Regions from separate parts of the Paeniglutamicibacter sp. NPDC012692 genome, predicted to be linked through region 2. Evidence: riboswitches for the same ligand, from Rfam matches in the RefSeq annotation. Region 2 holds a riboswitch; the other holds the start of a gene.
What was found. Region 2 has a riboswitch for thiamine pyrophosphate ahead of thiC (phosphomethylpyrimidine synthase ThiC). Riboswitches for the same ligand answer to the same signal wherever they lie in the genome.

Region 1 (4,386 bases), on a different contig from region 2:
GGGCGGTGCTGCACGGGGACCGGCTGGTCACCGAGGAGTACTTCGGGGAGATGGGTCCCGACACCCGGCACCTGCTGATGTCGGTGAGCAAGTCGATCGTCTCCAGCGTCGTGGGATCGCTCGCCGCCGACGGCCTGATCGATATCGAGCTGCCGATCGAACACCATGTCCCGGCACTTCGGGACAGCGGCTACGCGGGCGCCACGGTGCGCGCCATCCTGGACATGCGAAGCGGCATCAGGTTCAGCGAGGAGTACCTCGACCCCGATGCCGAGGTGCGCAAACTCGATGCCTCGGTCGGCTGGGCACCCCCGCGCGCCGACACCCCCGGAACGCTGAAGGAATTCCTGGCAACACTGGAACGCGAGCGGGAACACGGTGGGCATTTCGCCTACCGCAGCTGCGAAACCGACGTGCTGGGCTGGCTCTGCGAGGAAGCCGGAGGCAAGCCGTTCGCGGAGCTTGCCTCCGAACGCGTGTGGTCCAAGCTCGGCGCCCGCAGCGACGCCGTCATGTGCGTTGATTCGCAAGGCACGGGAATGTTCGACGGCGGCATCAGTGCCACGCTCACGGACGCGGTCAAGTTCGGGGCGATGATCCGTGACGGCGGTGTGTCGCTGACCGGTGAATGGGTGTTGGATGCCGGGTGGGTCGACGACATCTTTGCAGGGGGAGGGGACTCAACGGAGGCCTTTGCAGCGGGTCCCCACGGGAAAGGCATGCCCGGAGGCAAGTACAGAAGCCAATTCTGGTTCATGTCCGGCGACAGGACTACGGCTTACTGCCTGGGGATCCACGGGCAGATGATTTACATCAACCGCGCGAGCGGCGTGGTTGGGGTCAAGCTTTCTTCCACGGCCTTGCCCGTCGACCCGTTCGAGGGGCCCGCTGCAGCAGCAGCCTTCATGGCGGTCAGCGAGCACCTGCTGGAGGCCGATGCCCGGACCGCCGACTGACACGGATCGCCTGTTCGGGCTTTGAGGCACCCGAACGGACGATCGCGGGGCGTCGACGTCATCTGCGACGATGATGCGGCTCGTATCCCCTACACTGGGTTTCGTACCGCGGGAGCCAGTGATGCTGGCTGAGAGGGCGCCGTAAGCGCCGACCGACAGACGCCTTCCCGACACGGAAGGCGTGGAACCTGATCCGGATCATGCCGGCGTAGGGAAGGAGCCTTCATGTCGTGCACCCTGTCCGACCACATCACCACCGATCTTGCCGTTGTCGGCGGCGGAATCGTGGGCCTCGGCATCGCCTGGGAGGCCCGGCGTGCGGGCCGCCGGGTGGCGCTCATAGACCCGGCCCCCGGAACCGGCGCGACCTTTGCCGCGGCCGGCATGCTTGCGCCGGTCAGCGAGCTTCACCACCAGGAAGAAGACCTGCTGGAACTGACGCTGGCCTCCGCCGAACGCTGGCCGGCCTTCGCCGCAACCCTGCCCACGGGCCCGGCCGGGAGCTGTTTTTCGACCACTCCGACGCTGGTGGTGGGTGCCGATCCCGCCGATCGCCAGGCGCTGGCCGACCTGTGCGAGGCCCAGCATCGGCAGGGCCTGGAGGTCAGCCGGCTCAGCCTCAGGGAGGCCCGGGCGCTCGAACCCCTGCTGTCCCCGAACCTTGCCGCGGCCTATCTGGTGCCGCGCGACCACCAGGTCGATCCGCGCGCGGTGGCCCGCGCGATCCTCGACGGCCTGGCGGTTGTCGCCGGGGGCGACGACGCGACGCAGCCTGGTTGCCTGGTGGGCACCAACGCCGCCTCCCTGCTGCACGAGGATCCCGAAAACACCCACTCCCGCATCACCGGGGTGCTGCTCGCGGACGGACGCGAGGTCCATGCCCGGGAAGTCGTCGTGGCCAACGGGCACGGCGCCGCGCACTTGGATGGTTTGCCGCACGGCCTGCGCCTCCCGCTGCGGCCGGTGTACGGGGACATCCTGCGGCTGCGCGTGCCCGAAAACCTGCAACCGCTGGTCACCGCCACACTGCGCGGCCAGGTCCGCGGACTTCCCGTGTACGTGGTTCCGCGCAGCGACGGAACCGTGGTCATCGGCGCCACCTCCCGTGAGGACGGGTCCGTCGGGGTCAGCGCCGGCGGTGTGCACCAACTGCTGCGGGACGCCCAGGTGCTCCTGCCCGCCGTGGCCGAGCTCGAATTGCTGGAAACCACCGCACGGGCACGACCGGGGACGCCGGACAACGCGCCGCTGCTGGGCCGCGTGGCCGATGCCCACGGAACGGACATCCCCGGGCTCATCCTCGCCACCGGCTTCTTCAGGCACGGCGTGCTGCTGACGCCGATTGCCGCCCACATCGCCACAGAGTTGTTGCACGGCAGGAGCGACCCCGCCTGGGATCGTTTCCGCCCCGATCGTTTCTCGCCAGCCCTTCACCTCCAGGAGATTTCATGACAACCATCCAGCTCAACGGCACCCCCCACCCGCTGGTCGACGGAAGCACCCTGTCCGACCTGGTCGCCACGCTGACCGGCAGGACCCTGCTGCCCACCGGGCACCCCGTCGACGGCGGCAGGCTGGGTGTGGCCGTGGCGTTGAACGCGGGCATCGTCCCGCGCAGCCGATGGTCCGCCACCGGGCTCCAAGTCAATGACGAGGTGGAAATCGTCACCGCAGTGCAGGGCGGCTGAAGCTCCCCTTGACCCGGCGGCCGGCGCGGTCGCCACCCATAGTCTCCTGGAAGAAAGCAGCGAACCATGAACAACGTACTCACCCAGACCGACCCGCTGATCATCGACGGCATTGAGTTGGGATCCCGCCTGATCATGGGCACCGGCGGAGCCCCGAGCCTGGAGGGACTGGGCGCGGCGCTTGTAGCCTCCGGAACGGAACTCACCACGGTCGCCATGCGCAGGTACAGCGCCCCCGATGCCGCGACGAGCGGCGGAAACAACCTCTTTGGCCTGTTGCTTGAGAACAACATCCGGGTCCTGCCCAACACCGCGGGATGTTTCACCGCCCGCGAGGCCCTGATGACCGCGGAGCTGGGCCGCGAGGCACTGGAAACCGACTGGGTGAAGCTGGAGGTCATCGCTGACGAACACACCCTGCTTCCCGACGCCGTTGAACTGGTGGACGCCACTGAGCAGCTGGTGAACCGCGGCTTCAAGGTGTTTGCGTACACCAACGACGACCCGGTGCTGGCGCTCCGCCTGGAGCAGCTCGGGGTTGCGGCGGTCATGCCCCTGGGTGCACCCATCGGAACCGGACTGGGCATCCTGAACCCGCACAACATCGAACTGATCGTGGCGCGGGCAGGGATCCCGGTGATTCTTGATGCCGGGATCGGCACTGCCTCCGACGCGGCGTTGGCCATGGAATTGGGGTGCGATGCTGTTTTGCTGGCCTCCGCCGTGACCCGCGCCCAGGACCCGGTTCGCATGGCCGAGGCCTTCAAGCACGCGGTTCTCGGAGGTCGTTTGGCCGCACTCGCGGGACGCATCCCCAAGCGCGAGCACGCTTTGGCTTCCTCCGCCATGGAGGGCCGCGTTCGCCTGTAGTTTTTTCCGACGCCGATCGGCTCGATAATGATTTTTTCGACGTTTGACAAAGATATTTTCTTGCCGAATTCACGTAAAGTGACGCCGTTTTCACGCGCCAAATTTATTGCCTTGACTGTTGATAACAAACGTGATCCGGTTCCGCAACAACACCAATGGAGTCTAAAACAAATGATAAATCATTCTGTCGACAATGCCATTTTTGGGTTGCCCCCGCTGGTGGAGCCCGGACCGCCGCTGTCGTCTGAGGACCTTGAACGGTACTCCAGACACGCACTAATCCCACAGATCGGGCTCGAAGGGCAACGACGGCTGCGCAATGCCAAGGTGTTGGTTATCGGGGCCGGCGGTTTGGGCTCCCCGGCGCTGCTCTACCTTGCGGCCGCGGGCGTGGGAACCCTCGGGATCGTTGACGACGACTCGGTGGAACTGAGCAACCTGCAACGCCAGGTCATCCACGGGGTGGGCGACATCGGACGCAGCAAGCTGGACTCGGCCAGGGACTCCATCGCGGAAATCAACCCGGGCGTCGAGGTCCGGTTGCACGAGGTCCGACTGGACTCCACCAACGTGCTGGAAATCTTCGAGGGCTACGACGTCATCCTGGATGGAACCGACAACTTCGCCACGCGGTACCTGGTCAACGACGCCGCGGCATTGCTGGGCAAACCGTACGTCTGGGGTTCAATCCTCCGCTTTGACGGCCAAGTGAGCGTCTTCTGGGACAAGTTCGGGCCCAACCTCCGGGACCTGTATCCGGACCCGCCGGCCCCGGGCTCGGTTCCGTCCTGTGCCGAGGGCGGGGTCTTCGGGATGCTGTGCGCCTCCATCGGGGCCATGATGGTCACCGAGGCCGTCAAACTCATCACCGG
Region 2 (4,386 bases):
GGGCGTGGGCCCCATACTAGTTCCGGACCGCCGGCACGGTCGAGGACCGGCGCATCCGGTGTTCCCGCGCCGGACCCCTGCGCGGGAACACCGGATGACATGCCGCCCTAGGCCTTGGCGGGGACTTCGAGTTCGGGCAGGTAGACCTTGCCGCCGGCGGCAAGGAACTCCCTGCTCTTTTCACGCATCCCGTCGTACGCCTGCGCAATGGCGGCCTGCGAATCGGCCGACCCGTACTCGTCCCTGATGTCCTGGCTGATGCGCATGGAGCAGAACTTCGGGCCGCACATGGAACAGAAGTGCGCGGTCTTGGCAGGCTCGGCGGGCAGCGTCTCGTCGTGGAAGGACTCCGCGGTGACCGGATCCAGCGACAGGGCGAACTGGTCGCGCCAGCGGAACTCGAACCTCGCCTTGGACAGGGCGTCGTCCCGCTCGGAGACGCCCGGGTGCCCCTTGGCCAGGTCGGCGGCGTGGGCGGCGATCTTGTAGGTGATCACCCCGGTCTTCACGTCGTCCTTGTTCGGCAGCCCCAGGTGCTCCTTGGGCGTCACGTAGCAGAGCATCGCCGTGCCGTAGCGGGCGATCTCCGTGGCGCCGATGGCGCTGGTGATGTGGTCGTAGCCGGGCGCGATGTCGGTGACCAGCGGGCCGAGCGTGTAGAAGGGCGCGCCCTGGCACAGCTCCTGCTGGCGCTCGACGTTCTCGCGCACCAGGTGGAACGGGATGTGCCCGGGCCCCTCGACCATGACCTGGACGTCGTATTCCCAGGCCCGGGCCGTCAGCTCGGCCAGCGTGTCCAGCTCCGCGAACTGCGCGGCGTCGTTGGCATCGGCGATGGATCCGGGGCGCAGCCCGTCGCCCAGCGAGAACGCGACGTCGTACTGCGCGAAGATCTCGCACAGCTCGTCGAAGTGCGTGTAGAGGAAGTTCTCCTGGTGGTGGGCCAGGCACCAGCCGGCCATGATGGCCCCGCCGCGCGAGACGATTCCCGTGACCCGCTCGGCCGTCAGCGGCACGTAGCGCAACAGCACGCCCGCGTGGATGGTCATGTAGTCCACGCCCTGCTCGCACTGCTCGATCACCGTGTCGCGGAAGATCTCCCAGGTCAGTGCGTTTGCCTCGCCGTTGACCTTTTCCAGCGCCTGGTAGATCGGGACGGTGCCGATGGGAACCGGCGCGTTGCGGATCAGCCATTCGCGGGTGGTGTGGATGTCGTCGCCTGTGGACAGGTCCATCACGGTGTCGGCGCCCCACCGGGTGGCCCACTGCAGCTTGTCGACCTCCTCGGCAATGGAGCTGGTGACCGCGGAGTTGCCGATGTTGGCGTTGATCTTCACCAGGAACGCCTTGCCGATGATCATCGGCTCGGACTCGGGGTGGTTGATGTTGTTCGGGATGATCGCCCGGCCCGCCGCGACCTCGCTGCGCACCAACTCCACGTCGCAGTTCTCCCGCAGGGCAACGAAGCGCATTTCAGGGGTGACGATGCCCCGGCGTGCGTAGTGCATTTGCGTCACCCGCTTCCCGGGGTCCGCGCGCCGCGGTTGCGGCTTGGCGCCCTTCCACTCGGCCGAGGCGGCCCCCCGGCGCAGCGCCGACTTCCCGTCGTCGAGCAGGTTGCGTTCCCGACCGGCGTAGATCTCGGTGTCCGAGCGGTCCTCGATCCACTGTGCGCGGAACGGCGGCAGGCCCACGACCGGGTCGCTGCCCGGGCCCGCGGTGCGGTACACCCGCAGCGGGGCGTTGGGCCGGCCTCCGGGGGAGGGGTCCAACGCGATCTCGGTCACCGGCACCCGGATGCCGTGTTCGGCATCCTCGAGGTAGGCCAGCGAATGGGACCTCAGGGATTGCGTTTCGGTTGCCTCGGCGGCGTCTTGGGCAGGGGTGATCGTTGTTTCGATGGTGCTCAAGGAGTACTCACTTCCTTCGCCGGCATTACCCGGACAGGTTCGACGGTCGCAAGCTGCGTCAGCTCGATCTCAGCCCCTGCAAGGGCTCCCGTGTGGTCGTAAGTGAAGCTACAGTACATTCCGCCGAAGGGTCAAATGTAACGTCGGCCACGCCGGGGGTCGTGCCGGGCGCCGAAAACCGGACATGTCGGCGGCCCGATCGGCGTCGCGCGCGCCGATCGGGCCGTGCCGGACTTCGCCGCATGGCCGGGAGTGTGGCAAAATGGAATCTTGGGTCTACTGGGTTCTGCTCCTGCCGCAGGGGGAACGAGTCAACAGTTGATCCGCCGAGGATCCGCAAACGGGTCCCGGTACCAAGCTTCGGAACACCAAATCTTTCCGCCATCGCGTTTTGCGCGTCGCGGAAAATTAGTGTCCCGTGTCTAAGGTAGGTGACCTGCGGCGTCTGCCTAGGAGATGCATTCATGCATATTCTCGACTCTGTCGATGCAGCCTCGCTGCGCACCGATGTCCCGGCTTTCCGCCCGGGTGACACCGTCAAGGTTCACGTAAACATCATCGAAGGCAAGAACTCCCGTGTCCAGGTCTTCCAGGGCTTCGTCCTTGGTCGCCAGGGTGACGGCGTTCGCGAAACCTTCACCGTTCGCAAGGTCTCCTTCGGCGTCGGCGTAGAGCGTACCTTCCCGGTACACTCCCCGGTCCTCGAAAAGATCGAACTGGTAACCCGCGGCGACGTTCGCCGCGCGAAGCTGTTCTACATGCGCGATCGCCACGGCAAGGCTGCGAAGATCCGCGAAAAGCGCGACTTCCGCACTGCCAAGTAGTAAGAAAAGCGAGAACCTTCGTTTCCGCCTTTGCGCGGCAACGGGGATCCATCGTGGATCAACCTACAGAATCGGATAGTTTTTCCGCTTCAGCAAAGCGCCGGTCCCGTTCGCGGGGCTGGCGCTTTGCCGTTGGCGCCCTCATGGCGGCGGCGGTGATCACCTTGGTGATCCGCGCCACGGTCATTGATTTCTACTACATCGGCTCCGCCTCCATGGAGTCGACGTTGAACCCCGGCGACGGGCTCCTGGTAAACCGCCTTGCCTACAAGGACGAACCCATCCAGCGCGGCGACATCATCATCTTTGACGGCCGGGGATCCTTCCTGCCCTATCAAAGCCCCAATGCCGTGGATTCCCTTGCCTGGGCACTGCGCCTGGCGGGCAACGACTCGGTGTACGTCAAGCGGGTCATCGGCGTGGCAGGCGACACCGTCAGCTGCTGCGGGCCGGACGGCAAGCTCAGGGTCAACGGCCTTCCGCTGGATGAGCCCTACCTTTTTGCCGGCGACAAGCCCAGCGAGCAGACATTCACCGCCAAGGTTCCGCACGGCCGCCTCTGGGTCATGGGCGACCACCGCTCGGTCTCCGAAGACTCCCGGGCGCTGCTTGGCGCGCCCGGCGGCGGCATGATCCCTGTCGACAGGGTCCTGGGGCGGGTCAACGAGGTCATTTGGCCGCTTGACCGCAAGCGTCCCGTCGGCGACGGAAGCACGGACCCCGGTTCCACATCGGTGGCCGAGTAGCAGCGGTCTCCCTTGGACTCCCCGCCGCACCCGGCAGTGTGGCGGCCTCCATGCGGTCGTAGCAAAGTGGTGCGGGAACCTCGTTCCCGCACGGCCTCGGGTTAGAGTGGCACCCTGCGGTAAATCGTTGCTCGTTTTGTGCCCGGCGCGGATGTTCCCAACACGTCCGAGAATGACTCCTGCCGGTCACCACCTTGATCGGGGAAAACTCCACATGCCGGAATCATCACGGACCCTTCTGAGGCGTGCCGGTGTTGCCGCCGCAACCGCTGCGTTCGTGATGGGCAGCTGCCTCGTGGCTGGACCCTCGCCGGCTGCCGCCGAACAGGCCTCGAATCCCGTTGTCGCTGCGCCATCCGCCGTCGGCTCGACGTCGTCGGAAGCCCGGGATGCGACAGTGCCCCAAGGGCTCGCCGAGGCTGTGGAGCGCGACCTTGGCATGGGCGTCGAAGAGTTCCAGGCCCGAGGCGAACTTGTTGCCACTGCCGATCGGCTCCGGACGGACCTGCGGAAAGCAGGGCTCAGGGCATCTTTCGCCATCGCGGGGAACAAGATCGTGGTCAAGACGGATGTTGCCGACCGTGCCGCGGTCACCCAAAAGCTTGACGCGCTGACCCGGGGCACCGGGATCGAGCTCGCGATTTCCACCGCGGATTCGAACACCGCATCCGCTTCTGCGACAACGTCCGCGGTGACCAAGAAGAGCCCCGCGGACGTCGATGCGTTGTTCAAGGCGTATGCGGCTTCGGTCGATTCCGAGACGCTGCTCCATCTCCAGGCCGTCATGGAGACGGCAGACGGCTTCGTGATCCGCTCCGGCGGCGTTTCCAAAGACGCACCTGCCCGTCCCGCCGCGCTCACCCTGACCCCCGGCGGCAAGCTGACCCCGGAGGAATTCGCGAACCA

Region 1: another riboswitch for thiamine pyrophosphate. It lies ahead of thiO (glycine oxidase ThiO); the one in region 2 lies ahead of thiC (phosphomethylpyrimidine synthase ThiC).

What each region holds. Positions count from the first base shown of each region.
Region 1 is NZ_JBIBDE010000002.1:723,937-728,322, reverse strand. It holds gene ACFY5D_RS11485 (serine hydrolase domain-containing protein) at 1-956, shown strand, start outside; TPP riboswitch at 1,056-1,188, shown strand; gene thiO (glycine oxidase ThiO) at 1,182-2,408, shown strand; gene thiS (sulfur carrier protein ThiS) at 2,405-2,644, shown strand; gene ACFY5D_RS11470 (thiazole synthase) at 2,711-3,514, shown strand; gene moeB (molybdopterin-synthase adenylyltransferase MoeB) at 3,686-4,386, shown strand, end outside.
Region 2 is NZ_JBIBDE010000001.1:159,610-163,995, forward strand. It holds gene ACFY5D_RS00610 (ankyrin repeat domain-containing protein) at 1-15, opposite strand, end outside; gene thiC (phosphomethylpyrimidine synthase ThiC) at 108-1,910, opposite strand; TPP riboswitch at 1,905-2,012, opposite strand; gene rplS (50S ribosomal protein L19) at 2,375-2,734, shown strand; gene lepB (signal peptidase I) at 2,878-3,480, shown strand; gene ACFY5D_RS00630 (S1 family peptidase) at 3,695-4,386, shown strand, end outside.